Regions from separate parts of the Melaminivora jejuensis genome, predicted to be linked through region 1. Evidence: riboswitches for the same ligand, from Rfam matches in the RefSeq annotation. Region 1 holds a riboswitch; the other holds the start of a gene.

Region 1 (15,007 bases):
CAGTTTCGAAAGATCGGGTGGCGGTAGCCCGGCTTTTTCCGCAGCTGCCGGCAGTGTCTGCCGCATCAGCCTTTTTCAGGAAAAGCCCGCGATTATAGTCCGGCGCCTGTCCTGCCCTTGAACGGCCTTCGGAAAAAGACCTTCCAGCCGCAGCCCGCAGCAATGGCTGCGCTCCCCCACGGCCCTTGCACCGTCTGACCATGCCTTCTGCTCCCGCCTCCCTGATCGCTGCCGCCGTGCTGGCCGCTGCCGGCATCAGCCATGCCCAGCCGGCCCAGCGCATCGTGGCGCTGCAGCCCTCGCTGACCGAGGCCTTGTGCAGCCTGGATGCCTGCGATCGCCTGGTGGCCGTGGATCGGCACTCGGACTGGCCGGCAGGCGTGGCGGCGCTGCCGCGCGTGGGCGGCATGGCCGATGCCAACGTGGAGGCCATCGTCGCCCTGCGCCCCGACCTGGTGCTGCTGGGCGCACGCAGCCGCGTTGCCGAGCGCCTGCGCGCGCTGGGCCTGAATGTGCTGGTGCTGGAGGCCAGGAGCCATGCCGACATCCACCGCAACCTGGAGGCCATCGCCCAGGCGCTGGGCAAGCCCGGCGCCGGCGAGCGCCTGTGGCGCGGCCTGGACATGCGCGTGCAGGAGCAGCGCCGGCGCGTGCCGGCCGCCTGGCGCGGGCGGCGCGTCTATCTGGAGCTGCACGGCGGGCGCGCTGCCGCCAGCGAGGACTCCTTCATCGGCGAGACGCTGGCGCTGCTGGGTTTGAGCAACGTGGTGCCGGGGCGGCTGGGCGCGTTTCCGCGCCTGGGGCCGGAATATGCGCTGCGCGCCGACCCGGACGTGCTGATCACCACCACCGTGGGCGCCACTGTGCCGCCGCCGCAGCGCCCCGGCTGGCAGGCCCTGCGCGCGGTGCGCGAGCAGCGCTATTGCACGCTGTCCGAGCGGCAGTTCGACGTGGTGCTGCGCGCCGGCCCGCGCATCGACGAGGCGGCCGCCGCGCTGGTGCAATGTCTGCAGGGCCTGACGCCGCCGGGGGCGTGAGCGTTGAGCGATGAGCGCTTTGCGTATCGCCTACGCAGAACGCCCAAGGCAAAACACCCAACGCACAACGCATAACCTCCCAGCCCCCTCAGCCCCAGCCATCCTGCGCGCGCAGATAGTGGGCCTGCCAGGACTGGGCCAGCGCTGCGGCACGGCCCAGGGCGGGCGTGCCGTGTCGAAGTCGATGACGCACAGCCAGTCCGCCCAGGCCGGGCGCGGCGGCTGCTCGCGGGTGCGCCCGTCGGTTAGCAGCCACAGCCAGCGCTGGCCCTGGCGATGGCGGCGCAGCAGGGCGTCGGCATCCTGCAGCGCAGCGCCCAGGGGCGTGCCGCCGCCACCGGCGAGCGGCGCCAGCGCGCCGCCAGCGTCCTGCAGCGCCCGCCCCGGCGCCAGCACCAGGGCGCTGCCGGCGCCGCCAAAGCCCAGCAGCGCGACCGGATCGCGCCAGCGGTAGGCCTGCGCCAGCAGCTCGGCCAGCACACCCTTGGCACGCGCCAGCTGCCCGGCGCGCAGCATGGAGCCTGAGCAATCCAGCACAAAGCAATGCAGCGCCGGCGCGCGTGGCGCTGCGGCACGCCGGTACACATGGGCAGGCATGAACTGCGGTGCTGCGCCGCGCGCCAGCAGGGTGCGCGGCCAGTCGATGGGCTGGCGGCGCTCGTGCTGCGGATGGGTGGCGGGCGCAGCTGCTGCATGGGTGGCCAGGGCGGCACCCGGCGGATTCAGCCCCTCGCGGCCCCGGTGGCGGCCGGGTTGGGCGGGCGAGGGGCTCAGGCTTTTTTTGAATTGCTCCAGTGCAGCGGGCGCAGCGGCTTGACCGGGGCGATGCCGACGGGTTCAGGGGGCAGGGCGCCCCAGTCGTCTTCGGCCCGGTCGCTGCCACTTTGCTCACCCGCCTCGGTGCCGCCTCCCGTGGGCACGTCTGCAGTCGGCGCGGCTGGCCCAGGGGCTGCGGCGGCTGTCGGTTCGGCACTTAGCGCCGCTGCGTCCTCGGGTGGTGGGGTGGGCGGCGTTGCCTGTGCAGGCGCCAGTGGCTGCGCTGCCGAGGGCGGCTCCACCGGCGCGCCGGCCTGGCGGCGGTGGCCCAGCACCAGCTCGGCCACTTCCTGCACATGCCTGGGCAGCACTTCGACCGCGCCCTGCCAGGCGGCCAAGGCCCGCGCGGCGCGCAGCAGCACCAGGTCGGCGCGCAGGCCGTCCACCCGGGCGGCAATGCACAGCTCGCTGACGGCGGCGTGTACGGCGTCGCTCCAGGGCAGGGCGCCGGCAGCGGCGGCCCGGGTGCGGGCGCGGGCGAGTTGCTGCCTCAGCTGCTGCTGGGCGCCCGCGTGGCGGGCGGCAAAGCCGGCCGGGTCGGCATCGAAGGCCAGGCGGGCGCGCACGATGGCCTGGCGGCTGGCGGCGTGCTGCACGTTGTCCAGCCGCACGGCCAAGCCCAGGCGGTCGAGCAGCTGCGGGCGCAGCGCGCCTTCCTCGGGGTTCATGGTGCCCACCAGGACGAAGCGCGCCGCGTGCTGGTGCGAGATGCCGTCGCGCTCGACCAGGTTCAGGCCGCTGGCGGCGGCGTCCAGCAGCACATCGACCAGGGCATCGGGCAGCAGGTTGATTTCATCGACGTACAGCACGCCGCCGTGCGCGCGCGCCAGCAGCCCGGGGGCGAAGCGCACCTCGTGGCCGGACAGGGCGCTTTGCAAGTCCAGCGTGCCGGTGACGCTCTCCAGCGCCGCACCCAGCGGCACGGTGACGAAGGGCGCCGGCGCCAGCAACTGCGCGAGGGCCCGCGCCGCCGTGGACTTGGCCGTGCCGCGCGGGCCTTCGATCAGCACGCCGCCGATGGCCGGGTCGATGGCGGCCAGCAGCAGGGCCAGGGTCAGGCGCGGCTGGCCGGTGATGGCGGCGAAGGGGAAGGGTGGGGGAGGGAGGGCGTCAGGCGTCATGACCGGGTGCGAGGGGGTGGCGGTATTGCTCCTTCCCCTGCTGGGGGAAGGCGGGGATAGGGCCGGCGATGGTCACTCCAGCTGCTCATCATGCGCCAGCGCCAGATCGTCGAGCCGCGCGGCGTAATCCCCCGGCTGCTGCCACAACCCCCGTGCAATCGCCTCGCGCAGGCGCGCCAGGATGTCGGCCAGCGCCTGCGGGTTGTGCTGCGCCAGAAAATCGCGGTTCACGGCATCGAACACATAAGCGTCGGTCACCATCGCATAGTGGTGGTCGCCCACCACCCGCGCCGTGGCGTCGAAGCCGAACAAGTAGTCCACGCTGGCTGCCATCTCGAACGCGCCCTTGTAGCCGTGGCGGCGCACGCCGGCCAGCCACTTGGGGTTGGTCATGCGCGCGCGCACCACGCGGCCGATTTCCTCCTGCAGGCTGCGCACGCGCGGCTGCGCCGGGTTGCCGTGGTCGCCGTGGTACAGCGCCGGCTGGCGGCCCGACAGGTGGCGCACGCTGGCCGCCATGCCGCCCTGGAACAGGTGGTAGTCGCCCGAGTCCAGGATGTCGTGCTCGCGGCTGTCCTGGTTGTGCAGCACGGCATCCAGCCCGGCCACGCGCAGTGCCAGCGCGTCGCCAGCGGCGCTGCCCTCGTCGCTCTGGCCATAGGCGTGGCTGCTGGCGGCCAGCCACGCGGCGCCCAGGTCGGCGTCGCTGTCCCACTGGCCCGAGCGCAGCAATAGCTCCAGTCCGCTGCCGTAGTGCCCCGGGCGGCTGCCGAAGACGCGCCAGCCGGCGCGCCGGCGTGCTTCATGCGTCGGCAGGCCCTGCGCGGCCAGTTGCGCGCTGTCGGCCAGGATGCGCGCGCGGATGGGGTTGTCGTGTTCGTCCTCGCCATCGAGCGCCGCCACGGCCTGCACGGCGGCGTCGAACAGCTGCACCGTGGCCGGGAAGGCGTCGCGAAACAGGCCGGAGATGCGCAGCGTCACGTCCACGCGCGGACGGTGCAGGCCCACGCGCGGGATGACCTCGAAGTCCACCACGCGCTGGCTGCCCGGCGCCCAGCGCGGGCGCACTCCTATCAGCGCCAGCGCCTGCGCGATGTCGTCGCCGCCAGTGCGCATGGTGGCCGTGCCCCAGACGGACAGGCCGATGCTGCGCGGGTAGTCGCCGTGCTCTTGCAGGTGGCGTTCGATGAGCGCGCGCGCGGCGCGCTCGCCCAGCGCCCAGGCGGTCTGCGTGGGGATGGCGCGCGTGTCCACGGTGTAGAAGTTGCGCCCCGTCGGCAGCACGTCGGGCCGCCCGCGCGAGGGCGAGCCGCTCGGCCCCGGCGGCACGAAGCGCCCGCGCAGCGCCTGGCTGAACTGGCGCAGCTCCTCGCCGCCGCAGGCGTCCAGGCGCGGCGCCAGCACCTGCAGCACGCGATCCAGCGCAGCGTTGGTGTTTTTGAATGAAATATGGCTCAAACCCTTGCTGGATAAGCGATGACAGCTATCATTTTTATCAATCTCTTGCTCCAGGCGCTGGTGCAGCAGCTGCGCGGCCAGCAACTCCAGGCGCTCGCGCGTGTCGCCCCAGTGGCGCCAGGGCGCGTCGCTGACTTGCTGCAGCAGCGCCGGGCGCTCTGCCGTGAAAGGCTCGGCGCTGCCGGGGGCGAAGGGGTCGGTGCCGTCTCCCAGCAGGTCGGCGGCCAGCGCGGCGATCAGGCCGGGTGCGCCGTCGGCGCTGGCGTAGCGCGCCAAGGCCAGCAGGGTGTCCCGCCGCTGCACGCCAATGGGGCTTGCGCCAAAGATGTGCAGGCCATCGCGGATCTGCGTTTCCTTCAACTCGCACAGATAGGCGTCGATGCGCTCCAGCACCCTGTCGTCCTCGCCCTGCGCCAGCGCCCCGTCCAGGCCCAGCTCGCCGGCGAGTTGCTGCTGGCGCACCAGGGCCAGGATTTGCTGGCGCAGCAGATCGGCGCGGCGTGCGTCCACCAGCAGGGCGTCGTAGAACTCATCGACCAGGCGCTCCAGCTCCTGCATGGGGCCGTGGTTCTCGGCGCGCGTGAGCGGCGGCATCAGGTGGTCGATGATGACGGCCTGGCTGCGCCGCTTGGCCTGCGCGCCCTCGCCGGGGTCGTTGACGATGAAGGGATACAGGTGCGGCAGGGGGCCGAAGATGGCGTCCGGCCAGCACGCGGACGACAGCGCCAGGCTCTTGCCCGGCAGCCACTCCAGATTGCCGTGCTTGCCCACGTGCGCCACGGCGTCCACCCTGAACACGTCGCGCAGCCAGAAGTAGAACGCCAGGTAGTGGTGCGGCGGGGGCAGCTCGGCGTCGTGGTAGTTGGCCCAGTCCTGCACCTCCAGGGTGCGCGCCGGCTGGATGCCGACGAAGACCTGGCCCAGGCGCAGGCCGGCGATCATGAAGCGGCCCTGGCGCAGCGCGGGATCGGCTTCGGGCGGGCCCCAGCGGGCGATGATGGCGGCTTCCATGCCCGGTGGTAGGGCGGCCAAGCGGGCGCGGTAGTCGGCCAGCGGGTAGCTTTGCAGGGCCGGGCGCAGCGGCCACTGCGTGGGGTCGTTGGCAATGCCTTGGGTCAGACGGCGCATCAGCGCGTCGCCGTCCTCGGGCAGGGCCTCAGTGCCCAGCTCGTGGCCCTCGCGCTGCAGCAGGTGCAGCAGCTGCATGACGGACGCGGGAGTGTCCAGGCCCACGCCGCTGCCGATGCGGCCTTCGCTGCCGGGGTAGTTGGCCAGGATCAGCGCCAGCCGCTTGTCCTGCGGCGCCAGTTGGCGCAGGCGGCACCAGCGCTGCGCCAGGTCGGCCACGAAATCCACCCGGTCAGGCTCACTTTGGTAGCGCACCAGATCGACCTGGGTGTGCGGGCAGCGCTCGGTGCCCGCCTTGAAGCTGATGGCGCGGCTGATGATGCGCCCGTCCATCTCGGGCAGCACGATTTGCATGGCGATGTCGCGCGGGCGCAGGCCCTGGCTGTCTTGCAGCCAGCCGCTGCGGTCGGTGCCGCTGACGATGACCTGCAGCACTGGCGCGTCACCGGCCAGCGCGTCTTGCGGCTGCGCGCCGCCGTCGTGGCCCAGGGCGGCAAAGGCCGTGGTGTTGAGCACCAGCTGTACGGCGTGCTGCTCGCACAGCGCGCGCAGCGTGGCCAGGCACAGGGCGTCCTTGAGCGAGTCCAGCGCCAGCGGCAGCGCGTTCAGGCCGCGTGCGTGCAGCGCCAACGCCAGGTCGTCAAAAGCGGCGGTATTGCCAGCCAGCAAGTGCGAGCGATAAAAGACCAGCGCCACGACCGGCGCGCCCGGGTGCCAGGCGCGCTGCAGGGCGGCCAGCGGGTCGGCGGCTGCGGGTGCCGGATCGTGGGCAGCGAGGGGCTGCGTCCAGGCCGTCGGCACGTGCAAGGCGACCTGCGGCAGTGGGCGCGGCGGCGGTGGCTCGCTGCCGTAGGCCAGGCCATGCCAGGCGACGGCACGCAGGAAATGCAGGGCGTTGGCCGCGCCGCCCGCGCGCAGATAGCGCCACAGCAGCCGGCCGGTGCCCTCGGGCAGGGTGCCTCGCGCCAGCAGGGCCGGGTCTTCGGTCAGGTCGCCCGAGAACAGCGTCAGCGCCTGCCCATGCTGGCGCGCCAGGGCGGCGAGTTGCTGGATGCCGTAGGGCCAGGTGGATTCCGAGCCCAGGTGATCGACGATGACCGCGCGCGCGTGCTGCAGTACTTCGTCGGCGTAGCGATCGAGCGAGGCATTGCCGCGCAGGTGCAGCAAATTGGCCAGGCGCAGGCTGGGAAAGCCGGGGTCGGTCTGCGCCAGCTGCGCGCGCGCGGCGGCCAGCAGGGCCAGCGTGGTGTCGGCGCTGCTGAGCACCACGATGTCGGCGGGGGTCTGCTCCAGGCAGATGACGGCGCTGTCGTCCTCGACGAAGCCGCCGGGGCGGGTGCTCAGCAGGTGCATAGCGAGGGTGTTACTCCCTCTCCCGCACGCGGGAGAGGGGGTGGAAAGCGTTGCTGGACAAGCGCAGACAGCTATTGAAACAGGAGCTATTCACGTCGCGAGCGGCGCCAGCGCGGCACGCACGGCGGCCTCGTCCAGGCCTTGGCCGATGAACACCAGCCGCGTGCGTCGCTCCTCGTCCGCGCGCCAGGGCCGGTCGAAGTGGTGCGAAAAGCGCGCGCCCACGCCCTGCACCAGCAGGCGCATGGGTTTGCCCGGCAGGGCGGCAAAGCCCTTGATGCGCAGGATGGGCTGCTCGGCCACCAACTGCTGCAGCGCGGCGAGCAGCGCCTCGCGCTCGACCTCGGGCAGCGCCACGTCAAAGGACTGGAACTCGTCGTGGTCGTGGTCTTCGTCATGGTCGTGGTGGCTGGCGCGCTCGTCGATGGTGGCCTCGGCAGCGCGCTGCAGGCCCAGCAGTACATCCAGCGGCAGCCGGCCTTCGGTGGCGTGTACCACCTTGACCTCGGGCGGCAGTTCGGCGCGCACCAGGGCCTCGACCTGCGCCAGCGCGGCCTCCTGAACCAGGTCGCACTTGTTGAGCACCACCAGGTCGGCGGCGCCGAGCTGATCCTCGAACAGCTCGTGCAGGGGCGATTCGTGATCCAGATTCGGGTCGGCGCGGCGCTGGGCGTCCACGGCGGCGGGGTGGGCGGCGAACTGGCCGGCGGCGGTGGCCGGCGTGTCCACCACGGTGACCACGGCGTCCACCGTGAAGGTGCCGGCGATCTCGGGCCACTGGAAAGCCTGCACCAGGGGCTTCGGTAACGCCAGGCCGCTGGTCTCGATCAGCAGGGCGTCGATCTCGCCCTTGCGGGCTGCCAGCTGCTGCATGACCGGGAAGAATTCCTCCTGCACCGTGCAGCACATGCAGCCGTTGGCCAACTCGTACAGCTGGCCGGCCTGCTCGCCCCCCGCGCCACCCTCATCGTCGCAGCCGATGCCGCAGGCCTTCAGGATGTCGCCGTCGATGCCGAGTTCGCCGAACTCGTTGACGATGACGGCGATGCGCCGGCCTTCGGCGTTGGCCAGCACGTGGCGCAAGAGCGTAGTCTTGCCGCTGCCCAGAAAGCCGGTGACCACGGTGGCGGGGATCTTGCCCAGGGCCGGGCGGGTGTCTTGGTTCATGTTCATGCTCCAGCGGTAAACAGGCGGCGCTCCAGCAGCGCCGAGCCGTGCGGGCGGTGCAGCGCCTTGGCGGCGGCCAGCACGGCCAGATCGACCAGCGGCTCGACCAGGATGACCAGCAAGTAGGCGCCGCCGAAAGACGCGATCTGCTGCAGGTTGTCCGCACCCACGCCGTGGCCGTACAGCGCCCAAAAGGCCACCCAGGCGATGATGCCGCCCTGGAAGGCCAGTGACAGCTTGAAGGTCTGGCCGTAGCTCAGGTCCACATAGCGCGTATGCGGGGCGATGATGCGCCGCGCCAGCGCCGCCGTGGCAAACAGCGGCGCCAGCAGCGTGGTCACGTTCATGCCGTACTGCGGCAGATCGGACGGGGCGAAGAACAGGCCTTGCACCAGCAGCCCGGCGGCCAGTCCGATGGCGGCGGCCGCCGGCCCGAACAGCAGCAGCAGCGTGCTGCCCAGGATCAGGTGGACTTCGGACACGCCCACCGGGTGGTGCGGCAGTACCTCGAAGGAGCCAAACACCAGCAGCGCCGCCAGCAGGCTGCGCCCTGCTGGCGCAGCGCGCGTGCGCCGGCAAAGGCCGTGGTGGCCAGCAGCGCGGCGGCGCTGGCATAGCTGAGAAGGATTTTTGCGCCGTCAACGACGCCGGGTTCGATGTGCATAGTCCAGTCCGTTTCGCCAGGATTGCAAGGCGGCACAGGCGCCGGGGATGGACTGAAAAGACGGGTGCTGCAGGCAGTGCGGGCAGGCGCTGGCAAGGGCAGCGCAGGCCGGACGGCGCAGGCCCGGCCCCGTCCCCGAAGCCCATGCCTTGAATGCTTCGGGCCGGTCTTCTGGCTCACCTTCGTCCTCGGCCACGCCTTCCCGCGCCCGTGGGGGCGCAGTGGCTGGATGTGGCGTCGTCAGGCTCACAGCAGCGGGGGCTGCGCCGGAATGGCCCTGATCTCCTGATCTGGCAGGGCGGCACCGGCTTCCCGTTTCACCGGCGCTGGCTGAAGTGGACATCAGCGCGGGCCGGCACCCGAAACGGTCGGCAGTATAGGCCGGGCTGGGCGCAGCGCCGGCAGCACTTCGCGGGCAAACAGGGTCATGCCGGCCAGGGCCTGGGCACGCGACAGCAGGCCGTTGGCATTGAAGACGCAGCGCAGCGCACCGATGCCGCTGGACTGGCCCAGTTGCATCAGCTGCTCGTGGCACTGCTCGGGCGTGCCCACGATCCATTGCTCGCGCAGGGCGCGTGCCGTGTCCAGCGGTGCGACGGCGTGTGCCGGCACGCCGCGGCGCCCGGCGAAATACACGCGCCGCTCATGCAGGCGCGGCCATAGTTCGTCGAGCAGGGCCTGGGCCTCGCTGCGGCGGCTGGCGATGCAGACATAGCGCGACAGCGACGAGCGCGCCAGTACCTGCTGGCCGGCAGCGGCATCGACCAACTGCCGCACCTGCGCCAGCTGCGCGGCCTCCGGCGGCTCCAGGCTGAGCAGCAGCGGCAGGCGCCGGGCCAGGGCAAACGCCAGGGTCTCGGCGGTGCTGCCGGCCACGTACAGCGGCACGGCGCGCGCTGCGTCCAGCAAGGTCGTGCAGCAGTGCTCGAAGCGCGTGCGCGTCTCCTCCTGGGCGATGCCCAGTTGCGCCAGCGTGGCGGCATCCGTGCCCCGGCCCAGGCCGGCGTCCAGGCGGCCATCGCTCTGGAAGTGCAGCTGCAGCAGCTCCTCGGCCAGCAGCAGCGGCTGGTGCAGGGGCGCCACCAGCGCCGAGATGCCCACGCGCAGCCGCTCGGTGCGCGCCAGCAGCGCAGCAGCCAGCAGCAGGGGCGAGGGGTAGGGGCCGCTGCCTTCCAGCAGCCGGAATTCATGGAACCACACACCGTCAAAGCCCAGCTGCTCGGCGGTGCAGAAAAAATCCAGCAGTTCGCGGTGCGGCCCCAGCGTGGCCTCGCGCGACCAGCCGGCCAGGTCGAAGCGCTGGAATCCGCGCGGGGGTTGAGGGGTCATGCCACGGCCTCGGGTTGGGTGAAAAACTGCTGCCCCTGCACCTGCAGGGCAGCGATGGGTGCGCCATAGGCCTGGGCCAGCAGCGCGGGGGTCAGCACTTCGGCGGGTGGGCCATGGGCCAGCAGCCGCCCCTGGCCCAGCAGCGCCAGGCGGTCGCAGTACCGCGCGGCTGCGTGCAAGTCGTGCAGCACGATGACCACGGCGCGCTCGCGCGCTGCCTCGTGCAGCAAGGCCATCAGACGGTGGTGGTGCGGTATGTCCAGGTGGGCGGCAGGCTCGTCGGCCAGCAGCAGTGCGGGGCTGTGCGCCAAGGCGCGCGCCAGTGCCACGCGCGCGCGCTCGCCGCCCGACAGGCTGGCCAGGCGCCGGCCCAGCAGGGGCTGCAGCTCGCAGCGCTGCAGCCAGGGGCCAGGGCGGGCGCCGGGGTGCAGATGCAGCGCCTCATGCACCGTCAGATCCCAGTGGCTGTGCCCGTCCTGCGCCACGTAGCCGACCTGGCGCGCCAGCTCGTGCGCCTTCCAGTGCTGCGGCGCGCGGCCCTGCACCAGCACGCGCCCGCAGTGCGGCGCCAGCAGCCCCAGTGCGGCACGCAGCAGGCTGGTCTTGCCGGCGCCGTTGGCGCCCACCAGCCCGAGCAGGCCACGCGCCGGCACCTGCAGATCCACCTGTTGCAGCAGCACCCGCCCGGCTACCGCCAGCGAGAGCTGTTCGAAGGCCAGGGCCGGCGCAGTGCTGCTCATGCCTTGGCGCGCAGCAGCAGGAACAGGAAAAATGGCCCGCCGATCAGCGCGGTGAGCAGGCCAATGGGGATTTCGCTGGGCGCCAGCGCCGCGCGCGCCACGGCGTCCACGGCCACCAGCAAAGCGCCCCCGGCTACGGCGCAGGCTGCGGCCAGGCGCGCGTGCAGCGGGCCCAGCCACCAGCGCAGCACGTGCGGCACGATCAGCCCGACAAAGCCGATCAGGCCGCCCCAGGCCACAGCCAGCGCTGTGGCCAGCGAGGCCAGCATGACGGCGCGTGCCGAGAAGGCTGCCGTGCGCACTCCCATGGCATGCGCCGTCTCCTCGCCCAGGCCCAGTGCGTCCAGCCCGGGCGCCAGGGCGCGCACCAGCAGCGCCAGCACGGCCAGCGCTGCCAGCAGCGCCAGTGCCTCGCCCCAGGCGGCGTTTTGCACGCCGCCCAGCTGCCAGGAGACGATGGCGCGCAGGTTGGTCGTCTCGTCGCCCCACAGCATCAGCATCAGGCTGCGCAGTGCCGAGAGGATGGCCGCCAGCGCCACGCCGGCCAGCAGCAGCCGCCCGCTTTGCCAGGCGCCCCCCAGGCGGGCCACCAGCAGCACCAGCCAGCCTGCGCCCCAGGCGCCGGCGAAGGCCAGCAGCGGCAGGCTCCAGCTGCTGGGCACTGCCGCCGGCAGCAGCAGCGCCACGGCAGCGCCCACGGCCGCACCGCTGGCGCTGCCCAACAGATAGGGCTCGGCCAGCGGATTGCGAAACACCCCCTGGAACACCAGCCCGGCCAGGGCCAGAAAGCCGCCCACGGCAAACGCCGTGGCCACGCGCGGCGCGCGCCAGACGCGCACCAGCTCGGCGGCGGCGTCGCCTGCCAGCCAGCGCCAGGGCGGCACGGTGGCGGCGCCCAGGCTCAGTGCGGCCACTGTCGCCAGCGCAGCCAGCGCCAGCAGCAGCGCCCAGGCGCGCGCCGCACCAGGCCGGGCGCGCTCGGGCCGGGCGGTCAAGCCCCACCTCCGGCAGCAGAGGGGTTTGGGGTGTCGGCAAAAAGCTCAGGATGCAGCGCCCGTGCATAGGCCTGCACCGCCTGCACCTGGCGCGGGCCGGGGATCAGCTTGTGGCCGCGTTCGAGCACCACCACGCGCCCGCTGCGCACGGCGCGCAGCCGGCTCCAGCCAGGGCGGCGGGCGATCAGCTCGGGATCCCTGGGCACCTGTTGCAGCGAGATGATGACCTGCGGGTCATGCAGGAAGATGGCTTCGGCGCTGACCTGCTGGGCGCCCTGCAGCGTGTCGGCAAAGACGTTGCGCCCGCCGGCCCAGCGCAGCGCATCGCTGGCGTAGTGACCGCGCCCCATGGTCTGGTAGGCGCCGCGCGCAGCGGCAGCGGTCTCCAGATAGACGCTGCGCACGGGGGCGCCGGCCACGCGCTGCGCCACCTCGGCCAGGGCCTGCTGCATGTGCTCCTGTTCGCGCCGGGCCGCGTCCTCGCAGCCGGTGGCCTGGCCCAGCAGTGCCAGGTTGCGTAGCACGGCGGGCAGATCCGGATGCGCCAGCACCAGGCTGGGCGTGCCGATGCGTGCAAAGGCATCGACCAGGTGCAGGGCCGACTGGTGCGCCGGCGTGAGCACCAGCAGGTCGGGCCGGTGGGCGGCGGCGGCCTCGACGGAGTAGCCCAGGGCGCCGCCGATGCGCGGCTTGGCCACGGCCTCGGGCGGCCAGCGCACCGTACCGCCGATGGCCGCCACGCGCTCGCCCAGGCCCAGCGCCCAGGCCAGTTCGACGTTGCTGGGAAAAACCACCAGCAGCCGCTCGGGCCGACGCTCGATGCGCACGCGCCGCCCCAGCGCGTCCACCACCTCGCGCGGGAACGCCCCCGCTGCGCCGGCGGCCCCGGCCTGCGCGGCGCAGCCTGCCAGCAGCATGTGTCCCAGCATGTCGCGGCGGTGCATCAGAAGCGGTAGCGTGCGCGGGCGAACCAGGTGCGCGGGGCGCCGGCGTTGCCCGCGTCCTGCGCCGACAGGTCGTCGCCGATGTAGTAGCGGTCGCTCAGGTTGTTCACCCCCGCCTGCAGCGTCCAGCGCGCTGTGGCGTCCCAGCTGGCGGCGACGTTGAGCAGCACATAGGCCGGCAGCTTCTGCGGATTGGCCGTGTTGTCGCGCAGGAAGCGCGAACCCACCGAATTGGCGCTGGCAGCCACCGTCCAGTCGCCCTCGCGCCAGGTCACGCCCAGGCCGGCGATGTGGTGGGCCGACATGCGCATACGCAGGCCGCCGTAATTGGCCGACGGCACGCCGGCGTTGGTGTAGGTCTGGAAGTCGCTCAGGCGCGCGTCCTGCCAGGTGTAGTGGGCCCAGCCGCTCCAGCGCGGCGAGAGCCGCCACTGCGCCTGCGCCTCCAGGCCGTGTACGCGCGAGGTGGCATTGGTCGAGATGAACGAGTCGGGGCCGTTGCGGTAGTAGCGCTGGCCGTCGATCTTGCGCGCCTCGAACACGCTGACCTGGTAGGCCCAGGACGCATCGAGCGCCCGGCCCTTGAGCCCGATCTCCCGGCTGCGCGTGCGCTCGGGACGCAGGATGTTGGGCATGACGATGCCGTCGCGCGTATTCAGCGCCACGGCCTGCGGGCGAAAGCCCTCAGTCCAGTTGGCAAACAGCACATGCTCGCCGGCTGCGCCGCGCAGCCACAGCCAGTCGGCGGCAATGCGCGGGCTGTTGCGGCTGGCGCTCTGGTAGGACTGCACGGACGTGTCCGAGCGTGCCAGGCGCTGCGTGAAGTGGTCGCGCCGCAGGCCCAGCGTCAGGCCGGCATCGCCCCATTCCAGGCGATCCTGCATGTAGATGCTGCGCACTTCCTGGTCAAAGCGCGAGCCGGTCACGCGGCCACGGATGCCGCGCGGGTCGTTGCCGATATTGCTCACCGGCGTGTCGTAGTCGGGGCCACGGTAGGTGGGCGCGTTGCTGAAGGCAGGCGAGGCCTGATCCTGCCAGCCGCGCTCCAGGTTCAGGCCGATCTGCAGCTCGTTGCTCCAGTGCTTGCCAGCCGACAGGTGGGCCAGCGACAGGTCATGGAACACGCCGCTGTCGTCGGTCTGCGTCTCGGAATAGCCTTTGCTGACGGCGGCCGGCGGCGGCACGATAGTGATGCCGCCGGCGAACAGCCGGTCGTAGCGCGTGATGCTGCTGAGGTGGCGCAGGCTCAGGCCCTGGCCCCACTCGATCCTGTTCTTCCACGACAGCGACTGGTAGTGTCCGGTCACGCGCGAGCCGTCGATGCCGTAGTTGTCGCGCCAGCCGATGCCGAACATGGGCCGGCCACCTTGCAGCGGCACGATGGAGCCGCGGTAGGCATTCACGTCGCTGTCGAAATACTGCGCGCCGGTGACCCACTGCGGGGTGAGCGCCCAGTCGCCCGAGAGCACCGCTGCCTGCTGGGTGCGCCCGGCGCCGCGCTGGAAGCCGTCCCAGTGGTTGCTGGCCAGGCCGACAAACAGATTGCCGCGCTCGAAGTCCCAGCGCTGGCGCAAGCTAGCGTCGGTGCGGCCGAAGCGGCCCAGCGTAGCCGTAGCCTCGCCGCCGGCCTGCTCGGGCTTGAGGAAGAACTGCACGACGCCGCCGATGGCGTTCTTGCCGTACAGCGCCGAGGCCGGGCCTTTGATGAATTCGATGCGATCGACCAGTTCGGGGGCAACCAGGGTCACGTCGGCGTTGCCCTGCAGCAGGCGCAGCGGCACGCCGTCGATCAGCACCAGCACGTCCTGCGTGTCGCGCAGGCCGCGCGTCTCGAAGCGTGTGTAGTAATTGCCCTGGGTGCCGTGCTGCAGGCCAGGCACGCTGCGCAGCTCGTCCTCCAGCGTGATGGCGCCGGCGGCGTCCATCTGCGCGCGCTCGACCACGGTGGCGGCAAAGGGCAGGCGCAGCGGGTCGGCCTCCAGGCGCGTGGCGGTGGAAATGCTCTGCTGGCTGGTGACCTGCACCGCCGGCAGTGCGCCCTGGGTGGGCGCTGCTGCTGCGCTGCCCGTCTGCGCGTTTGCTGCGCCCCACAGGCTGCAGCCGGCCAGCAGGCAGGCCCGCCAGGGGCGCACGAGGCTGGGCCGGCGGGATGGAAGGATGGATGGCATGGAACGCAACTCCCTGATCCGCTGGGTCTGCTCGCCCGCAGACCACGCTCGACTGTTGGAAAGGCGCCGAGGCAGGAATCAGGGGGC
Region 2 (15,007 bases), 500 kb from region 1:
GTGCGCGGCGGGCATGGCTGCGGCGTGTTCTCAAAATTGATAGCTGTCAGCGCTTGCCTGGCAAGGGCTTTCGGTCGATTTCATGCTGAAATCGGGGCAAAGACGCGCCCTTCCAGCTCCAGCAGCGCCTGCTTGCGCTCCAGGCCGCCGCCAAAGCCCGTCAGGCTGCCGTTGCTGCCTATGACCCGGTGGCAGGGCACGACGATGGACACCTTATTGCTGCCATTGGCCCCGGCCACGGCGCGTGTGGCGGTGGGCTGGCCGATGTGGCGCGCCTGCTCGCCGTAGCTGCGCGTCTGGCCGTGCGGGATGGCCAGCAGCGCCTGCCAGGTCTTGAGCTGGAACGGCGTGCCCACGAGATCCAGCGCAATGGAAAACTCCTGGCGCTGGCCGGCAAAGTATTCGCCCAGCTGCTGGCGCGTCTGCTCCAGGATGGGGCTGCTGCCCTCCTCGGCCTTGCCGCCGCGTGCTGCCTCGACCTGGGCCAGCTCGCGCTCGACGCCCTTTTGGCCGACGAACTCCAGCAGGCACAGGCCCTGCGGCGAGGCCACGGCGAGCATGTCGCCCAGGGGCGTGGGGATGGTGGTCGAGGTCAGTGGCATGGCGTGCTCCTGTCGGTGTCCTGGCGGGGGTGAGGGGACGATGGATGGCGGGCTGCAATCATTGTGCCGGTGCGCCAGGCGGTCAATCCTCGATGCCGCGCTGCGCCGGCACGCCGGCTTGGAAGGCGTGCTTGACGAGTTTCATCTCGGTCACCGTGTCGGCCACGTCGATCAGCTCCTGCGGGCAGCGCCGCCCCGTCAGGCACACATGCACGTCGCGCGGGCGCTGCGCCAGGGTGTCCAGCACGTCCTGCAGCGGCAGCCAGCCGTAGATCAGCGGGTAGGTCACCTCGTCGAGCACGACCAGGAAATACTCGCCCGACAAAATGGCCTCGCGCGCCTTGGCCCAGCCACCCCGCGCCAGCTGGGCGGACTGCTCCAGATCGCGGCTCTTCCAGGAAAAGCCGTCGCCCAAACCTTCGACCGGCAGGCCGACCTGATCGGCCAGGCGGTGCTCGCCAAAGCGCGCGCTAGGCACTTTCATGAACTGAAAGACCTTGACCGGCTTGCCCCGGCCCGTGGCGCGAAACGCCAGGCCGAACGCCGCCGTGCTCTTGCCCTTGCCATCGCCGGTGTTGACGATGACCAGGCCGCGGCGCTCGCCCTCGGGCTTTTCGTAGGGTTTTTCGCTCGGGGGGGTTTCGATCTGCATGGTGGAGGCTCTCCTGACAACAAACGGGCGACGATACAAGAGATGCAGGGCTGCAGGGGCTGCAGGTGATGGGGCGGGCCTGTGCAGTGCCGGCCCGCCCCACTCCTGCAGGCCGAAGGCCGGCGTCAGAACGCCACGCGCATCCCCAACGTCACGCTGCGGCCGGCCAGCGGCGCCGCGTCCTTGATGAAGGACACGTGCGAGTACGCCAGGCGGTCGGTCAGGTTGCGTGCCTTCACGTAGACCTGCCACGGCGTGGCCGTGCCGGCGCCGCCGTGGTAGGTCAGGCCCAGGTTCAACATGCCATAGCCGGGCGTGGCGCTCTCGAATTGCGCCACGCGGCTTTGGCGCGCCACCTGCAGCCATTCGATGTCGCCCTGCCAGGACTGCCACTGCGCGTCCAGCTTCAGGCCGACGCGCGCCGGCGCGATGCGCGGCAGGCGCCCGCCCCATCCAGGCGCGCGCGCACGCTGTCGCCCCACAGCGCGAGGCCAATGTGGCGCGTGAGCGCCTGGCGCACGCGGCCTTCGATTCCGGTGAAGGTGGCGTCGGCCTGGCTGTACTGCAGCAGTTGCAGGCCATCGAGCTCATCGAGCGTGCGCCCGTAGACGTAGTGGCGGATGCTGTTGCGGTAGAGGGTCACATCAAAAGTGGTCGGGCCGCTGGTCTTGCGCAGCGTCAGGTCGACGTTGCGCGAGATCTCCGAGCGCAGCCCGGTGTCGCCGCGCTCGTAGGTGGCGGTGGCCATGTGCAGGCCGCGCGCATACAGCTCCTCGGCCGTGGGCGCGCGGCTGGCGCGCGTGACGCTGGCGCCCAGCGCATAGCCTGGCGCCACGCGCCACACGGCGCCCAGCGAGGCCGAGGTGCCGTGGTGCGAGCGCTCCACATCGCTGTCCAGCGCGCGGGCGCTTTGCCGGTCGTGGCGCAGCGCGCCTTCGATGCGCCAGTCGCCCAGGCGGTACTCCTCCAGCAGGAACACGCCGGTCGAGCGCGTGCGCGTGGGCTGCACGTAGGCCTCCTCGCCCACGGCGCTGAACTTGCGCTCGGCGCTGCGCACGCCCAGCAGGCCGCGCAGCCCGGCGATGGGCTCGTGCTGCAGTTCCACGCGCAGGTCATGGGCCTTGTTCTTGAACGTGGTGGCCACTGCGTCACCCTCGATCTCGTCGTGGACGTAGTCGGTGAAGCCGCCGCGCAGGCGCAGCGCGGCCACGCCGGCGAACGGGCGGCGCAGCTCGCCGCGCAGGTCGATGCGCTCGCTGCGCAAGTCCACCACCGGCACCGACCCGTGGTCATGGTCATGGTCATGGTCTTGCCCGTGGTCTTGCCCGTGGTCGTGGTCGTGGGTGCCGCAGTGCAGGTGGTTGCCGTGCGTGTGGCAGCCCTCGAAGCCATGGCTGTGCCCGGGCAGGCCGTAGCGCGCCGTCTGGCGCGTGACGGCCAGGCCCAGATAGCCGCTGCTCCCGACCCACGACAGGCCCAGGCTGGCGCTGCGCGTGTCGCTGAAGCTGCCGGGCACGCGGCGGCCGCCCTCCCAGCCGCCGCCGACCCGATAGTCGCCCGCATCGCGGCCAGCGGCCTCGACATGGATGGCGAATGGGCCGCTGCCGCCGGTGATGGCCACGGCGCCGGCCTTGTCCCGCGCAGCGCTGCCGGCGCGCAGCTCGGCGCTGCCTTCGTAGCCCTTGGACGGCACGGCCGTCGGCACCTTGCCGTCCAGCACATTGACCACGCCGCCCACGGCGCCGGCGCCATGCACCAGCGCCGAGGGGCCGCGCAGCACCTCGATCTGCGTGGCCAGCAGCGGCTCGGACACGACCGCGTGGTCGGGACTGATGGTGGAAGCGTCATGGAGTTCGGCGCCGTCGGTCAGCACGCGCACGCGCGCGCCGTCCATGCCGCGGATCACCGGCCGGCTCGCACCGGCGCCGAAGTGGCTGCCCGTGATGCCGGGCTCGCCCTCCAGCGTCTCGCCCAGGGTGGCGCCCCGCTGGCGCACGAGCGCGTCGCCTTCGAGCACCGACACGGGCTGCGTCATTTCGGATACGCCCAGTTGCAGGCCGCTGGTGGAGACGGTGACCTCGGGCAGGCTGGCAGCGCCTGCAGCCGCCAGGCGGTCATCGCCTGCAGGCTGCGCCCAGGCAGAGCCAGACGCCACCAGGGCCGCCAGCCCGCAGGGCACGAGAAAAGAAGAAGCAATCGCAGAAGTCATGAATCGACTCGATCAAGAAAGAAGTGAATGCGCCACGCCAGCCACTTGCTGCAGCAACGGGCACGACACAACGCACAGCAGGCGAAGCTGCCGCAAAATTGATGAAAATCAGCACCAACCCTTCAGGGACACGGGCTGTCAGCTATCAAATCAGGAGTCCTGGCGGGTGTTGCGGTGCGGGCGCAAGCGGCCCCCCACGCTGTCCGGCGGGCCCGATGCCAGCACCGCGCAGGCGGCGCCACGAGCCGTGCAACGAGAGGCCCACGCCTGCCGCACACCCCGTGCGCGGTGGCAGGGGCCTGGGCAGCGCTTGAACGCCGCGTGCGAGCAGCCAGGCGCAGCGCCAAGCCAGCCGCGACCCACGCACACTCAGCGGCTGCCGGGCGGGGCGCGCGCCTGAAACGGTGTGGGCCGGCGCGCTACAGGCAGCGCGGCGGAAAAATGCACGGGCGCGGCATGGGGCGGCGCATGTGCCAGCGCCAGTAAGGGCACGGGCGCAGTCCCCCCCACGGTGTGCTGATCGAGCACCTGGCAGTCGGCGCTGCCATGGCCGGCAAACAGCGCCTGCAGCGCCTGCAGCGCCTGCAGACCCTGGCTGTCGGCCCCATGCGCTGGCGTAGGGGGGGCGCCGCCGCCCAGGCCGTGGACGATCTGGTGCATCCGCCCCAGTGCCGGCCCCAGCAGCAACGCCAGCAGCAGCCACCCCAGCGCAAGGCGGTGCGCCATGGGATTGAAGCGGGGAGGAAGCTGCGGTCTGCTCATAGGGGGCTGGGCAGGATAAACCAGACCGACCGGGCAGCGGCGCGAACGCGCAAAGAGTCATCCCTCGGCCCGCCACTTTTCATCGCTCACACGCGCGGCAGCGCCATCCACAGGCCGTCGATCTGGCGCACCTGGATGCGCTGCTCGAAGACCTGCTCCAGCGCCGCGTGCGTGGCGGCGTCGCTGCAGGGGCCGTGATGCACCACCCGGCCTGCGGCCATGATGAGCAGATCGTCGGCCTGCAGCGCAATGGAGATCTCATGCAGCACGCTGACCACCGTGGCGCCGCCAGCGACCAGGGCGCGCACGGTGCGCAGCCAGTCGCTTTGGTGTGGCGGGTCGAGGTTGGCCAGCGGCTCATCCATCAGCGTGATGGGCGCCTGCACCGCCAGCGCGCGCGCCAGCAGCACGCGCTGGCGCTCGCCGCCGGACAGCTGCGCCAGGGGCCGCGCGCGCCAGTCCCAGGCCTGGGTGGTGTGCAGCGCAGCCTGCACGGCGGCATGGTCGGCATCCGAGGGCGGAGCCATCCAGGCGCGGTGCGGCAGGCGGCCCAGCATGGCGATGTCGTAGGCGGGCAGCTCGTCGGCAGCGGCCTCGTTCTGGCCCAGCCAGGCCAGCTGCCGCGCCCGCTCGCGCGCCGGCCAGTCGGCCAGCGGGCGGCCCAGCAGTTCGATCTCGCCCTCGATGCGGGCGTGGCGCAGCAGGCCGGCCAGGCACTTGAGCAAGGTGGACTTGCCTGCCCCGTTGGGGCCGACCACGCTAGTCCAGCGCCCTGCCGGCAAGGCCACGTCCACACCGTGCAATATCTGGGTTTTTTGCACGTTGGCCCTTATTCCACGCGCGCGGACAGCTATTGAATCAGTAGCTGATGAATGCATGGTCTTCGTCGTCCGCAGACTCACAGCCCGCCCCCGAGCGAGCGCCGGTGCATCAGCCACAGCAGGTAGCTGCCGCCCAGTGCGGCGGTGAGCACGCCCACGGGCAGCTCCTGCGGCGCGATCAGCCAGCGCGCCAGGATGTCGGCCGCCAGCAGCAGCACGCCGCCCATCAGGCTGGCCAGCCAGACCTGCCGCTGGTGCGTCACCCGGGCCATGGAGCGCACCAGGTGCGGCGCCGCCAGGCCGACGAAGGCAATCAGCCCGGTGTGTGCCACCGCCGTGCCGGTGGCCAGCGCCAGCGCCAGCACCAGGCCGGCGCGCATGGGCACCAGCGGCAGGCCCAGGCTGGCCGCCGTGGCCTCGCCCAGCAGCAGGCCATCGAGCAGGCGCGACAGCGCCCAGGCCGCCAGCGCGCACAGCAGCCACAGCACGGCCATCAGCAGGCAGGCCTGCCAGCCGACGAAGGCCGAGCTGCCCATGGTGAAGACCTGCATGGCCTCCAGGATCTGCGGGTTGGCCACCTGGATCAGGTCGCGCGCGGCGCTCAGCACCACGCCGACCACCACGCCAGCCAGCAGCAGGCGCAGCGTGTGCTGCACGCCGCGCGCCAGCACCAGGGTCAGCAGCACCGCGCCGGTGGCGCCGAGGAAGGCTGCCCCGGTCAGGCCCAGGCGCGCCCACCAGCCGGCGTTGGCCAGGCCCACGCCCATCAGCGCCAGCGCCAGCGCCCCGCCCAGGGCCGCGCCCGAGGCGCTGCCCAGCAAGTAGGGGTCGGCCAGCGGGTTGCGAAACAGGCCCTGCGAGATGGCCCGGCCAGGCCCAGCAGCGCGCCGGCCAGCCAGGCGCCCAGGGTGCGCGGCAGGCGGATGTCCCAGACGATTTGCTGCGCCAGCGGGTCGTGGCCCATCTTCAATACGCTGTCGAAGCCCGTGCTGCCGACGCTGGCGCCCAGCAGCAGCAGCAGGACGCTCAGGCCCAGCAGCGCGGCAGCCAGCACGGCGGCGCGGCGCTGGCCGCTGGCCGGCGCGGCGCGGCTGGCATCCGCCGCATGGGGCGGTGCGCTGGCGCCGGCAGTGCTCGCTGAACTTGCCGAACTCACTGAAATTTCTCGCTCAGGCAGCCGGCCATGAGGCGCGCCGCCTCGGCCATGCGCGGGCCGGGGCGCACCAGCACGTCCGAGTGCTCGGGGCCGAAGACGCACAGCCGCCCTGCGCGGATGGCCGCCAGCTTGTCCCAGCCAGGGTACCGGGTCATGGGCTGGGCGCTGCGGTTGGACACCATGATGACGTCGGGCTGGGCGCGCAGCACGTACTCCGGGCTCAGGCGCGGGAAGGGGCCGAGATCCGCTGCCACGACGTTGCGCGCGCCCAGGCGCGCCAGCGTCTCGCCGATGAAGGACGGCTGGCCGGCGGCATACGGCCCACGGCTGACCTCGAAATACACGCGCGCGCCCCGGGCCTTGGGCGGCAGCGACTGGGCGGCGGCCTGCACGGCGGCGTCGATGACGCGCCACAGCCGGTCGGCCCCTTGCGCTCGCGGCACGGCGAACAGGTCGCCGATGAGGGTTAGCACCCGGCGCACGTCGGCATGGGTCTTGGGCTCCAGCGCCACGACCTTGACGCCCAGGGCTTCGAGCCGGTCGCTGACGCGGCTGCTCACCGACAGCAGCACCACATCGGGCCGCAACGCCACGATGGCCTCGATATTGGGGTCTATGCCGCCACCCACCTTGGGCAACTGGCGCACCGAGGCCGGCCAGTTGGAGTAGCGATCGACCCCGACCAGGCGCTCGCACTGCTGCATCTCGCACAGGCTCTCGGTGCTGGAGGGCAGCAGGCTGACCACGCGGCGCGGCGGCTCGTCGAAGTGCAGCGTGCGGCCCCGGTCGTCGGTGATCTGGATAGTGGCGTGCGCCGACAGGGCCGCGCCGGCCAGGGCCAGCGCGCCGGCGATGGCACGCAGCAGACGGGGGCAGACAGCTTGCTTCACGGCTCGTCCTTCAGGGTCAGGGGCAGGCCGGCAGCCATCAGCGTGACACGCCGGCAGGCCGCAGCAGCGCGCTGGTTGAGCAGGCCCAGGGCATCGACGAAGGCGCGCACCTCGCGCCCCAGCGGGATGACGCCCAGGCCGATCTCGTTGCCCACCAGCACGACGGGGCCGGGGGCTTGCTGCAATGCTTCAAAAAATGAGCTGCTTGCGCTTGCCAGTCAAGGGTTTGGGGCCGATTTGATGCAAATTCAGCGGCACTGGCGCGTTGAACGGTGGCGGCGGCAGCAGGTGCTGGGCCGGCCTTCAGCGGCATCAGCCAGTGCGTCAGCCACAGCGTCAGGCAGTCCACCACCAGCAGGGTGTCGGCCCGGCTGTGCGCCGCCAGCGCGCCGGCCAGGTCGCGCGGCTCCTCGATCAGCCCCATGCCCGGCACTCGCTCGGCACGCTCGCGCTGGTGGCGTTCGATGCGCGCACGCATCTCGGCGTCGTGCGCCTGGGCCGTGGCGATCAGCGTGGCACGCTGGCCGGGGGTCTGCAGCCACAGGCGTGCCAATTCTTCCGCGCGGCGCGATTTGCCGCTTTTTTGGCCACCCAGGATGAGTTCGCTGCGGGCAAGCTGCATGGCGTGTCCTCTCAAGCCGCACCCAGCAGCCGCGCCACGACCTGCGGCTCGGAGGCGAACCAGGCGTGGAAATAGCTGGCGTGGATGCTGCCGTGGCGATAGACCGGCTCGGCGCCGGCAGCACCGTCTGCCGGATCAGGCCGCACGGCCTGGGCCACGATGGGCACTGCCGTGTCGGTGCTCGAATAGTGGAAGCTGTGGCCGCGCAGCCCGGCGGCATCCGGCCACTGCAGCACGCGCATTCCCAGCGCCTGCAGGCGGGTGTGCAAGGTGGCGTGGCCGGGCAGCAAGTCCCACAGCGGCGCGCGGCTGCCATCCGGCAAGGTGATGCCGCCCAGCAGCGCCACCATGCCGCCGCCTTCGGCCCAGATGGGCTTGCCGGCGGCGATGTGCTGGCGCAATTGCTCGCGCAGCGCGCTCTGCGCTGCCAGCGCCGGGGCGTGCAGTTCGGGAAAGCCGCCGGGCAGCCACAGCGCGTCGCACGCCGGCAGCGGCTCGCCGCGCAGCGGGGCAAAGCACGCGACCTGCGCGCCCAGCTGGCGCAGCACGTCCAGGTTGGCCCGATAGATCAGGCAAAACGCCTCGTCCTGCGCCACGGCAATGCGTCGCCCGGCCAGCAGGGGTGCGGGCGCGGCACTGGCCGACGGTGCCGGCGGCGGGAATTCAACAGCCCAGCGCTGCCAGTCCTGCGCCGTCATGCGGCCCAGCGGCGTGGCCTGCAGGGCGTCAGCGGCAGCGTCCAGCCGCGCCAGGGCATCGGGCAGCTCGCGCGCCGCCACCAGGCCGAGCTGGCGCTCGGGCAGCAGGGCGGCAGGGCGGCTCTGGCGGCCCGGCTGCTCCTGCGGCCCGGCCACAGAGGGCACGGCCCCCAGCCAGTCGCTCGCATCGCGCAGGCCGGCGCGCAGCATGTCGGCGTGGCGCGCGCCGGCCACGCGGTTGGCCAGCACGCCGGCCCAGGGCAGATCAGGCCAATAGCTGCGCAGGCCATGCACCAGCGCGCCCAGCGTGCCGCCCATGGCGCTGGCGTCGATCACGGCCAGCACCGGGATGCCCAGGCGGCGCGCCAGTTCGGCCACGCTCAGCTGGCCATCGAACAGGCCCATGACGCCTTCGATCAGGATCAGGTCGGCCTCATGGGCGGCGGCGTGCAGGCGGGCGCGGCAGTCGTGCTCGCCGGTCAGCCACAAGTCCAGCGGATGCACGGGCGCACCACTGGCCAGCTCGTGCCAGTGCGGGTCGAGGTGATCCGGCCCGCACTTGAACACGCGCACGCGCCGCCCGGCCCGGGTGTGCAGCCGGGCCAGCGCAGCGGCCACCGTGGTCTTGCCCTGGCCCGAGGCGGGCGCGGCAATGACCAGCGCCGGACAGCGCGCGGGTGTGGCGGGTGTGCTCATGCCGCTGGCGCCAGCTGCCGTCAGTACTGCGGCGCCCACTTCAGGCCGACATAGAAGCTGCGCCCCGGCGTGGCGTAGGTGCGCGCGACTTCGTAGTGCTTGTCCGTCAGGTTGTCCAGGCGGGCGACGATCTGCCAGTCGCGCGCCACGCGGGTGCTGGCGTGCAGGTTCAGCAGGGTGTAGCCGCCCAGCACGTTCTTGTTGGCAGCATCGTCGAAGCGCCGGCCCGACAGCTGCGCCTCGCCGCCCACCGTCCAGTGGGCGATCCGGGTCTCGGCGCCCAGGGCGGCGTGGCGCTTGGCACGGCGCTGCAGCTGCTTGCCAGTGTCCAGGTTCTTGGGGTTCTGCAAATCGATGGAGCCGTGCAGGCGCACGCCGGCCAACTGGTGCGAGCCGGCCAGGGTCAGGCCCTGGTAGCGTGCCTTGCCGATGCTGTCGTAGCAGCCCGGGTAGGGGCCGCTGCCACCCGGGCAAGGGCCGGGGCCGCTGACGAAGGTGATCAGGTTACTGACGTTGTTGCGGTACACGGTGGCCGAGAAGCTGCTGGCACCCTGGAGCCATTTCAGGCCCAGCTCGACGTTGCGTGCCGTCTCGGGGGTCAGGCTGGCGTCGCCGTACATGCTGAAGCGCTGGTACAGCGTGGGCGCGCGAAAGGCCGTGCCCATCGATGCAGTGGCGCGCCAGTTGGGGGCGAATTCGTAGCCATAGGCGGCGCTGCCGGTGCTCTTGCCGCCGAACTCGCTGTCGCGGTCGTGGCGGGCGTTGAGCTGCAGCGTGTGCGCCCCGGCGCGCAGGCCCCAGCCCAGGGCCAGGGCATTTTGCGAGCGGTCGCGGTCGATAGGGGCGTTGTCCAGGTGGTCTTCGCGCCGCTCCAGCGCTGCGGTGAACTGGTGCTCGCCCAGGCGCCACTCGTTGTGCAGCAGGTAGCCGCGCAACTGGGTGTTGGTCAGGTAGGGCGAGGGCCGGGTCTCGTAGCGATCCCGGGATTCGGTCACGGACAGGCGGGTCTTGTAACCCTCGCTCCATTGCGCCTGCCAGTGCGCGCCCAGCGTCTGGATACGGTGCAGGCTGCGGTCATCTTCCTGGCTGGTGTCGTAGCCGCTGTTGGACTCGTTGTGCAGCAGCGTGCCTTCCAGGCGGTGCGCGGCGTTGATCTGCCAGCCCAGCCGGCCATTGACGGCGCTTTGGTGGTAGCCGTCGCGGTCAGGGTTGCTCTTGGCGTCGGTCTTGGCGCTGAAGCCCCGGCTGCCCTCGCGCGTCAGGCCCAGGGCATAGTCCAGCGTGCCGCTGGCGCCGCTTACGCCGGCCTCGGTGCGCCAGGTACGGTACGTGCCCAGGCCAATGCCCACGTAGGGCGCCACGCCGGCCTCGCCCTTCTTGGTGAAGATCTGGATCACCCCAGCCACGGCGTCCGAGCCATAGATGGCCGCTGCCGGCCCGCGCAGCACCTCAATGCGGTCGATCAGCGACAGCGGCAGGGCCTCCCAGGTCGCGCCGCCGCTGCCGGCCTGCGAGTCAACCCGCACACCATCGACATAGACGGCGGTGAAGCGCGTCTCCGCACCGCGCAGGAACAGGCTGGTGACCGTGCCGGGGCCGCCGTTGCGCGACAGCTCGATGCCGGGCAGGCGCGCCAGCACATCGGCCAGCGCCGCAGCGCCGCTGCTCTCTATGGTCTGGCGATCGACGATGGTCACATCGGCCAGCACATCGGTCAGCGGCTGGGCCACCCGATTGGCCGTGACCACGATTTCGTTCATCGTTGGCGCGTGCAGGTTCTGCGCCAGCAGCGTGGCGTCCTGCGCCTGGGCGGCGCACAGGTTCAAAGATGCCAGGGCCAAAGCGCTCAGACGCAGGGGCGCGCCGGCGCCAATGGCAGCCAGACGGGCGCTAGACAGGGTAATCGACATGGAAGGACAAAAGAAGCAACAAACCCGTGCCAGCTTCCCCGCCAGCAGTGGGTGACATGGCTGCGCCTGCCCAGCGGGCACGGCGCAGCCTCCTTGTTGGCCGGTATCCGGGCTGGCGACACGCCTTCCAGGCGCCTTCCCAGGCGCTTGTTCAAGGCGCCCAGTGGCTTCGTGCGTGAAAGGGGAGCCGGCGTGCGGCTCGTTCGCTGACCGTTGCGGGGGCAGCGCAGGCCCGGGACATGTTTCTTCGCGCTGAAGAGCCCCTCCCTGCTTCCCGTTGAACTGCGGCATGTGAACCATGCAGCGAGCACCAACGGGGCGATTTTATGTGCAGGTGCAGCATCGCCCCGGCACTATCTACAATCGCACCCCTATGCCAGCCCCCTCTCCGATTGACCAGCTTGCCGAACGCGTGGAGCGGCTGCTGCAGCAGCACGAGCAGATCAAGCACGCCAATACCCTGCTGACGCAGGAGGTCTTGGCGCTCGCCCAGGAGCGCGATTCCCTCAAATCCCGGCTCCAGGCTGCCCGTGCGCGTGTCGATGCGCTGCTCGACCGCCTGCCGGCCAACCAGCCAGCCATGGACGACGACACCCCATGAAACAGATCGAAGTTCAGATACTGCAGCAGAGCTATCTGCTGGCCTGCGCCGAGGGGCAGGAAGCGCGTCTGCTGGAAGCAGTGGAGCGCGTGGATACGGCCATGACACGCATCCGCGACACGGGCAAGGTGCGCGCCCGCGAGCGCATCGCCGTGCTGGTGGCCTTGAATCTGGCCTTCGAGATCGCCGACCGCGATGTGGTGGCCGCAGTGACCGCCCAGGCCCGTGCCGAGTACGAGGGCGCCTCCGCCGAGGTGCAGCCCACTGCCGACACATACGCCGACGACGCATACGCCAACGAGCGCCTGGGCCAGCTCATCGAGCGACTGGATGAAGCTCTGGACGAACAGATGCCAGCAGCTTTGTAAACATTGGCCAGCACAGCGCCCAAAGGGCACAGGCGGGCTTACAATGGACTCGTCTGCGGTGCTGCCGGGCTTTATAGTTCCTTGAACCAATGCTCATATGAGCCCGGGCTTGGTACATCGCCTGGCAGGCGTGATCATCTCGCGTCAGATGAACCCAATGCCACGCTGCCCTTGCCCCCCTGAACCCTCGGTTCAGGATGACGGCTCGGTGGCACTTGCAGACACCTCTTGCCGAGCCTGGCCGGCCCGCCCCACCAGAGTTCGCAATTGCGGCACCGGCAGCGCCGGCGCACACAGATACCCCTGATAGAAGTCGCAGCCCATGGCTTGCAGCGCATCGCGCTGGGCTGCTGTCTCGACGCCTTCAGCCACCGTGGCAATGCCCAGGGCGCGCCCCATGCTGACGATGGCCTGCACAATGGCCTGGTCACGCTCATGCAGCGGCAAGCCATCGACAAACGACTTGTCTATCTTCAGGCGGTGGATGGACAGCTTCTTGAGATACGCCAGGCTGGAGTAGCCGGTACCGAAATCATCGATGGAAAGCCCTATGCCCAACTGGGCCAGCGTTCCCAGGAGCTGCTCCATCTCCTGCGCATCCTGCAGCAGCACGCTTTCCGTCAACTCCAACTCCAACATAGCGGCAGGCAGGCCATGCTGGGCCAGCAAGCCGGAAATCCGCTCGACCAGACCGGGCTGGCGGAACTCCAGGGCCGAGACGTTGACGGAAACCACCATGGGCGTCCCGCTGACATGCCAGTGCGCAGCCTCCTTGATCGCCTGCTCCATCACCCAGGCGCCCAGGGTGACGATATAGCCACTTTCTTCTGCCAGTGGGATGAAAACTGCTGGTGGTACCGACCCCAATTCCGGATCTCGCCAGCGCAGCAGCGCTTCCATGCCTACGATGCGCCCGGTAGCGAATTCGACCTGGGGCTGATAGTGAACCTCCATGTGCCCCAGGCCGAGAGCCAGACGCATGGCGTGCTCCATCTTCATGCGCGGCAACAGATCGGCACTCATCTGGGGGCGGTAGAAGCTGTAGTGGCCCCGGCCCCGCTCCTTGACCCGGTACATGGCTGAGTCGGCGTGTTTGATCAGATCATCCAGCGTCAGCCCATCATGAGGGTACAGGGCTATTCCCATGCTGCCCTGGATGGAAAAATTCATTCCCTCCAGAGTAAAAGGATGCGCCATTTCATCAAGCATCCGGCGGGCCACCGCTTCAGCCACCTTCCGATCTGCGTCGTGCAGATAGACCACGAATTCATCGCCCCCCAGCCGGCACAGCATGTCCGACTGGCGCAGGCAATCCTGCAGACGCTGCGCCACCATCTTGAGCACCTGGTCGCCGAACGGGTGGCCCAGGGAATCATTGACGATCTTGAAGCGATCCAGATCCAGGAACAGCACCGCGAACTCGGCGCTGCGACTGCGGGCGCCTTCGATGACCGAGCCAACCCACTGCGTCAACTGCAGCCGGTTGGGCAGCCCTGTCAGGGGTCAGTGAATGCCAGCTCTTCAATGCGTCTTTGCGCCGCATGGTGCGTCGTCAGGTCACGCATGAAGCCTATGCTCTGGCTGACGTTGCCCCGCTCATCGCGCAGCGCCACCCATGACAGGGCAATGGGAATGGCCGAATCTGAGGCACCCGGGCGAAGCGTGACATCGCCCACCCAGAATCCCTGCAAGTCCCAGGCTTGCTCCACCTGGCGCAGAAAGGAAGCTGCCGGCCTGTCCAAATCGATCATGGCGGTGACCGGTCGGCTGAGCAATTCCAGCTGCCGGGCCCCCAGCAACTCGCAGCCACTGGGGTTGATGCGCACCAACATGCCCCGGGTGTCTGCAATAAAAATGGCGTCCAGGCTGGATTCGAATACCTGGGCTGCCAGCTGGAGATTGGCCTGGGCCTGGATTTGCCCGGAAATGTCGCGATAAACATGGATCCGGCCAGCCGGCTTGCCGTGAATCAGCTGCGGCACAGAGCGCAGCTCCACCACAGAACTGTCACGCAGGCGAAACACATGCGTGGCTTCAAGCAGCGGCTCGCGCCGCAGTGTGGCCAGGCTTTGCCTGTATGCAGCCACATCCTCAACCTGGGCCTGCATGTGGGCGTGGATGGCGTCGTCATCACGCCGCCTCAGCAGTGCGTCGGGCAGTTTCCAGATCTGCACCAGACGATGGTTGAACGCTCGGATACGCCCCTGCAGGTCGCACGACAGGATGCCATCTGCAGCGCAATCCAGAGTGGCGCGCAGTTGGGACAGCAGACCCTCCAGCTCCCGCGTGGAGTTTTCGCTTTCGGAGCAGTCCTGCATGTACATGGCAAGCAGGCTCGCGCCCTGTGTACTGGATGCATCCTGCACAGGAGGAACAGCCTGAATCCAGCGCTCAACGGGGATTTGCTCACCACGCTGCGGGTTCCAGATACTGGTGCATGAATGGATGCCGGCAGCGATTTCCGTTGCCGATTGCTCCCAAAACAGCAGATCCTGCGGAGCAGAAGCAAGCTGATGCACAGAGCGGCCCACCATTTCTGCGACAGGCCTGCCCAACAGCTCGCCCGCCGCCCGGTTGGCATAGATCACTTCCAACGTCGCCGCATCAATCAGCCACATCGCCTGTGGCCAGGCGTCAGCGATGCTGTGCCAAGTGCCGACGGGCAGAAGGGGAAAATTCATGGATTTGCGTCCCGCTCAGACTTTGCCGCTGCGCGCTCGAAATAGTAATGAGTGCGAGAACCCGGCTGCAACTGAGCCAGAACGTCGAACGGCACCTGCACTGGACGCAGACTGCGCCGTATGCCCAGGCCTGGGCTGTGAAGCAGCTCGATCGTGTGAATACCAGCGCCCGGCATGTCCGTGGCGTGTATCCTGACCACCGGCTTCAAGGGATGGGCGGGATCGACCTTGACCACCAGGCCATAGCGCCCGTCCAGCAGCTGGATCAGGCAGCCAGGGGGATAGACGCCCATCATGCGAATGAAGGTGGTAAGAATGCCTGGGTCGAAACGATTGTTC

What was found. Region 1 has a riboswitch for cobalamin ahead of IDM45_RS08530 (energy-coupling factor ABC transporter permease). Riboswitches for the same ligand answer to the same signal wherever they lie in the genome.
Region 2: another riboswitch for cobalamin. It lies ahead of IDM45_RS06220 (TonB-dependent receptor domain-containing protein); the one in region 1 lies ahead of IDM45_RS08530 (energy-coupling factor ABC transporter permease).

Annotation. Positions count from the first base shown of each region.
Region 1 is NZ_JACWIJ010000002.1:1,778,101-1,793,107, reverse strand. Features, by position in the region: gene IDM45_RS08555 (ABC transporter substrate-binding protein) at 201-1,037, shown strand; gene IDM45_RS08550 (vWA domain-containing protein) at 1,068-1,634, opposite strand; gene IDM45_RS08545 (ATP-binding protein) at 1,808-2,974, opposite strand; gene cobN (cobaltochelatase subunit CobN) at 3,047-6,913, opposite strand; gene cobW (cobalamin biosynthesis protein CobW) at 7,004-8,080, opposite strand; partial or broken gene IDM45_RS08530 (energy-coupling factor ABC transporter permease) at 8,083-8,744, opposite strand; cobalamin riboswitch at 8,889-9,122, opposite strand; gene IDM45_RS08525 (LLM class flavin-dependent oxidoreductase) at 9,087-10,073, opposite strand; gene IDM45_RS08520 (ABC transporter ATP-binding protein) at 10,070-10,813, opposite strand; gene IDM45_RS08515 (FecCD family ABC transporter permease) at 10,810-11,808, opposite strand; gene IDM45_RS08510 (ABC transporter substrate-binding protein) at 11,805-12,752, opposite strand; gene IDM45_RS08505 (TonB-dependent siderophore receptor) at 12,752-14,920, opposite strand.
Region 2 is NZ_JACWIJ010000002.1:1,279,508-1,294,514, forward strand. Features, by position in the region: gene IDM45_RS06170 (DUF4351 domain-containing protein) at 1-15, opposite strand, end outside; gene IDM45_RS06175 (methylated-DNA--[protein]-cysteine S-methyltransferase) at 81-602, opposite strand; gene cobO (cob(I)yrinic acid a,c-diamide adenosyltransferase) at 685-1,254, opposite strand; partial or broken gene IDM45_RS06185 (TonB-dependent receptor domain-containing protein) at 1,380-3,463, opposite strand; gene IDM45_RS06190 (hypothetical protein) at 3,833-4,189, opposite strand; gene IDM45_RS06195 (ABC transporter ATP-binding protein) at 4,312-5,103, opposite strand; partial or broken gene IDM45_RS06200 (FecCD family ABC transporter permease) at 5,124-6,100, opposite strand; gene IDM45_RS06205 (ABC transporter substrate-binding protein) at 6,199-7,065, opposite strand; partial or broken gene IDM45_RS06210 (bifunctional adenosylcobinamide kinase/adenosylcobinamide-phosphate guanylyltransferase) at 7,089-7,714, opposite strand; gene IDM45_RS06215 (cobyrinate a,c-diamide synthase) at 7,726-9,108, opposite strand; gene IDM45_RS06220 (TonB-dependent receptor domain-containing protein) at 9,129-11,018, opposite strand; cobalamin riboswitch at 11,100-11,348, opposite strand; gene IDM45_RS06225 (DUF904 domain-containing protein) at 11,392-11,619, shown strand; gene IDM45_RS06230 (cell division protein ZapA) at 11,616-11,987, shown strand; partial or broken gene IDM45_RS18245 (putative bifunctional diguanylate cyclase/phosphodiesterase) at 12,180-14,605, opposite strand; gene IDM45_RS06240 (HD-GYP domain-containing protein) at 14,665-15,007, opposite strand, start outside.